Regions from separate parts of the Kribbella sp. NBC_01245 genome, predicted to be linked through region 1. Evidence: riboswitches for the same ligand, from Rfam matches in the RefSeq annotation. Region 1 holds a riboswitch; the other holds the start of a gene.
The links. A riboswitch is a leader RNA that binds a small molecule or an ion and turns the genes downstream of it on or off. The one in region 1 is predicted to bind cobalamin.
Positions count from the first base shown of each region.

Region 2: another riboswitch for cobalamin. It lies ahead of OG394_RS22905 (ABC transporter substrate-binding protein); the one in region 1 lies ahead of cobN (cobaltochelatase subunit CobN).

Region 1 is NZ_CP108487.1:2,168,158-2,170,353, reverse strand. It holds gene OG394_RS09605 (family 20 glycosylhydrolase) at 1-498, opposite strand, end outside; cobalamin riboswitch at 610-740, shown strand; gene cobN (cobaltochelatase subunit CobN) at 776-2,196, shown strand, end outside.
Region 2 is NZ_CP108487.1:5,075,911-5,078,106, reverse strand. It holds gene OG394_RS22910 (pyridoxal-phosphate dependent enzyme) at 1-827, opposite strand, end outside; cobalamin riboswitch at 874-1,062, shown strand; gene OG394_RS22905 (ABC transporter substrate-binding protein) at 1,090-2,124, shown strand; partial or broken gene OG394_RS22900 (FecCD family ABC transporter permease) at 2,187-2,196, shown strand, end outside.

The DNA.
Region 1 (2,196 bases):
GACCGCACTACCGACCGGCACCGACGCCTCGCCCGGGCTCTCCCGCACCAGCATCTGGAGCAGACTGCGTGTCGCCCAAAAGGCGCCGGTCGACGTACGACTGGTGATCCTCACGCCGTACGTCGTATCGAGTCGGTATCCCTCCTTCTTGGCGACGGGGGTGGGCCCGACCTCGGCCGTGGGGTCGACGCGGAGGGCGATATCGCGTCGTCCGGGGTTCGCGTCGATGGCGATCGGCGCGGTCCAGCCGGTGATCTCCCGCAGGTCGTCGCGGAGTTGCTCGGCCACGCCGCGCAGCGCCACCGCGTCAGCCGGGCGAACGGTCACCCGCACGTCGGCTCGGAGGATCAGCCGGCCGGTGCCGCCCGTCCATTGCTGCAAGGCGGGCACGACCGGCGGCGCCGCATTCGGGGGAGCCGCCGTGGCGGCCGGCGGAGGAGCCGCGAGACCACCGGCCGCTAGCAGGACTGCGATGAACAGACGGGCGGGACGATTCATCAAGGCTCCTTTAGTAAACAGCGAATGCCTGAAGCTGATCATTAGAGCTCACAACGCGCAGTTTCGCGCTTTCGTGGAGTGTTGAGCACGACGTCCCCGAGGTCAAGGCCTCAAGTGCGGGTCCGCTAGAGTTCGGGGGTCATCGACGGCCATGCAGGAACCCGGTGCGAGTCCGGGACGGTCCCGCCACTGTGACCCCGAACCTGGGGGAGTCAGGAACTGCCGCCGTCGGATCAGCCCACCCGGGGCGCGGACACCCCGAGGAAGGACGCCGGCCATGCCTTCGGTCACCCCTGAGCTTCTGCTGCTTTCCACCGCGGATACCGATCTGCTCGCGGCGTCCCAGGCGGGAGTGGGCTGGCGTGTTGCCAACCCGGCCCGCGTGGAGCTTGACTCGCTGTCCACCCTGCTTGACGGCATCGAGGTCGTAGTGGTCCGCCTTTTGGGCGGTCGCCGCGCCTGGGAGGAGGGCCTCGATGCCGTCATCTCCTCGGGTATTCCCACCGTCGTACTGAGCGGTGAGGCCGCTCCCGACGCCGAGCTGATGTCGATGTCGACCGTGCCTGCCGGTGCGGTGACCGAGGCGCTCGCCTACTTGCGCGAAGGCGGTTCGGCCAACCTGGCGAACCTCGCCGCGTTCTTGCGCGACACGTTGCTGCTCACCGGTGACACGTTCGAGCCGCCGCAGACGCTGCCGACGTACGGCGTGCGCGAGGGGCGTTCATTGGTCAGCGACGGGCGTCCCGTGATCGGCGTCGTGTACTACCGTGCCCACGAGATCAGCGGCAACACCGCCTTCGTGGACGCCCTGGCCGACGCGATCGAGGCCGCCGGTGCGCAGGCGCTGCCGATCTACTGCGGCACCTTGCGCGGGCTCGACCCGTCCTCCGATGAGAACGCCGAGCTGTTCGGTCTGCTGAGCCGTTGCGACACCCTGGTCACCACCTTGCTCGCCGCGGGCGGAACGGTCGCGGCCGACGCGAGCGCGGGTGGCGCCGACGACGCGTGGGACGCGGGTGCGCTGGCCTCGCTGGACATCCCGTTGATCCAGGGCCTCGCGCTGACCTCGACGCGCGAGGTGTGGGAGGCGAGCGACGCGGCGATCACTCCGCTGGACGCCGCCACGCAGGTCGCGATTCCGGAGTTCGACGGCCGCCTGATCAGCATCCCGTTCTCCTTCAAGGCGTACGACTCCGAGGGTGTCGCGTCGTACGCGCCGGACCTGGAGCGATGCGCGCGCCTCGCCGGGATCGCCGTCGCGCAGGCGCGGCTGCGGCACGTCGAGCCGAAGGACAAGAAGCTCGCGCTCGTGCTCTCGTCGTACCCGACCAAGCACGCCCGGATCGGCAACGCGGTCGGCCTCGACACGCCTGCCAGCGCCGTCGTACTGCTGGGGCAGTTGCAGGAAGCCGGGTATGACCTCGGCAATCTGGATCTCGCGTCGTTGCAGGGGAGTGATGGCGCGGACGGGCTGATCCACCGGCTGATCGCGGCGGGTGGGCATGACGTCGATTGGCTGACCGACGAGCAGCTCGCGAACGCGGTCGCGAAGGTGCCGCTTTCGACGTACGCGAAGTGGTTCGGTGCGGTGCCTTTGTCGTTGCGGGAGGCAATGACCGAGGCGTGGGGTGAGGCGCCGGGTGAGTTGTACGTCGATAACTCCGGGACGGAGCCGGCGATTGCCCTTGCGGCGTTGAG
Region 2 (2,196 bases), 2.9 Mb from region 1:
ATCGTTGGCGCGAACGACACCGGACGGTCGGCAAACGCCCCGACGATGGGCGCACAAGCCTCGGGTTGTGCGACGAGAAGCCTTGGCAGGCGAGAGATTTGGCCCGCCGCGAGCAATTCGGAGAAGCCCAGGTCGAGCCCGAGGACGATGCTGCCGGCGCCTGCCACGGTGACGACGGCATCCGGTGCGCGGAAGCCGAGGTCCTCCCAGAGTTCGTAGGCGAGCGTCTTCGTCCCCTGGAGGAAGAACGGATGCCAGTTGTGACTGGCGTAGTACGTGTGAGCCGACTCCACCAGGGCGCGCGCCGACGTCGCCTCGCGATCACCCGGCACCAACGAGACCTCAGCGCCGTACGCCCGGCTCTGCAACACCTTCGCCGGGGACGTGCCCTCAGGCGCGAGGATGCGGGCCCGGATCCCCGCGCGAGCGGCATACGCCGAGACCGAGGAGCCGCCATTTCCAGAGCTGTCCTCGATCACTTCGGTAATACCTTGCCCGGCGAGGTACGACATCATCACGCTGGTCCCGCGGTCCTTGAAACTGCCCGTCGAACTGAACCACTCCAGCTTGAACCGCACCTCGCCCGAGCCCCACCGCTGCGAGACCAGCGGCGTACACCCCTCGCCCATGCTCACCGCCGCGCCAACCACTTCGGGCAGTGCCGCGCGATACCGCCACAACGACCGGACCTCGGACAGCACCTGCTCCCGGCTGATGCCCGGCATCGCGGACACCATCAGGGGCGCGCCGTCGTCCCCGCGCCAGCGCGCGACCTCCAGCGGGTAACCCCGCCCGGATCGCGGATCGACGTACATCTGCTCAGCCATACGATAAGTCTAGCAATAGACATTTAGTCCACGGCCGGGGGATGGGCTACGGTGGCGCCGTCGTGGTGCTCGGGAAGCCGGTGCGATACCGGCGCGGCCCTCGCCACTGTGATCGGGAAGTTCGTCGACAACCCTGCCAGCAGGGGGTCACTGGTTGCGTAAGGCAGCTGGGAAGGCCTGTCGATGAACGCGGTATCCCGTCAGCCAGGAGACCGGCTACGACGCGTCAGACCCGTCCACGAGGTGCTGGAGGAGCGGTCCCATGGCCGTTGGTGCGTTGCTGAAACCTGTCCTGTTCGCGACCATGCTCAGCCTGGTCGCCGCTTGCGGTGGTGCCGCGGAGGCAGGTGGCAAACCAAAAACCGGCGCGATCACGGTCAAGAACTGCGGGCTCGATGTGACCGTCGACGGCCCGCCCGAGCGCGTCTTCGCGGCGTACCAGCCGGCCATTGAGATGGCGCACGCGCTGGGCATCTCCGACCGCCTCGTCGGTACGGCGTACTTGGACGCGGTCGTGCTGCCCGAGTACGCCGAAGCCCAGAAGAGCCGCAAGTACTACAAGAACCTGCCGAGTCGCGAGGAGCTGCTCAGCACGAATCCCGACTTCGTACTGTCCGGGTTCAACGACGTGTTCAGCAGCGCGGGCAGCGACTCCAGCTTCGGTAGTCGCAAGGGCCTGGGCGAGCTCGGCGTGAAGACGTGGATCTTCAGCCCGCTCTGCCCGACCGCGGACGGCCTCGGTGATGAGGCGATCGACCCGAAGACGGTCTCGATGGAGAACGTGTACGCCGATCTGCGCGATCTCGGCAAGATCTTCGGCGTCTCCGGCCAGGCCGAAAAAGTGATCGCGGACCAGAAGACCCGGATCGCGGCCGTCGAGAAGAAGGTCGCCGCCGCCAAAAGGCCGACAGTCGCCATTCTGCGCGCGAACCTCGAGGGCGGCGTGACGGTGTCGGGCGGTCCCGACTTCGGCACGGTGCTGATCCGGCAGGCCGGTGGGGTGAACGCCTTCGCCGATCTGACCTCCAAGCGGAACGTGAAGATCAGCATGGAGGAGTTCATCAAGCGCAATCCCGATTACGTGCTGGTGAGCGACTGCTGCGATGCGGGGATGACCGAGGCGGACAGTGCCGCGAAGATCGCCGCGCTGATGAGCAACCCGGCGCTGGCCAACCTCAAGGCCGTCAAGAACAAGCGGGTCAAGCCGTTCCTGTTCGCGCATCACTCGGCCGGTGTGCGGGGTGCGCATACGACCGAGCTGATCGCCAAGATCATCCATCCCGACCTGGTCAAGTGAACCGCGCGGTTGGTCTCCTGGCCGCGTTGGCCGTGCTCGCCGGCGTCGTTGTCATCTCGGTGATGGTCGGCG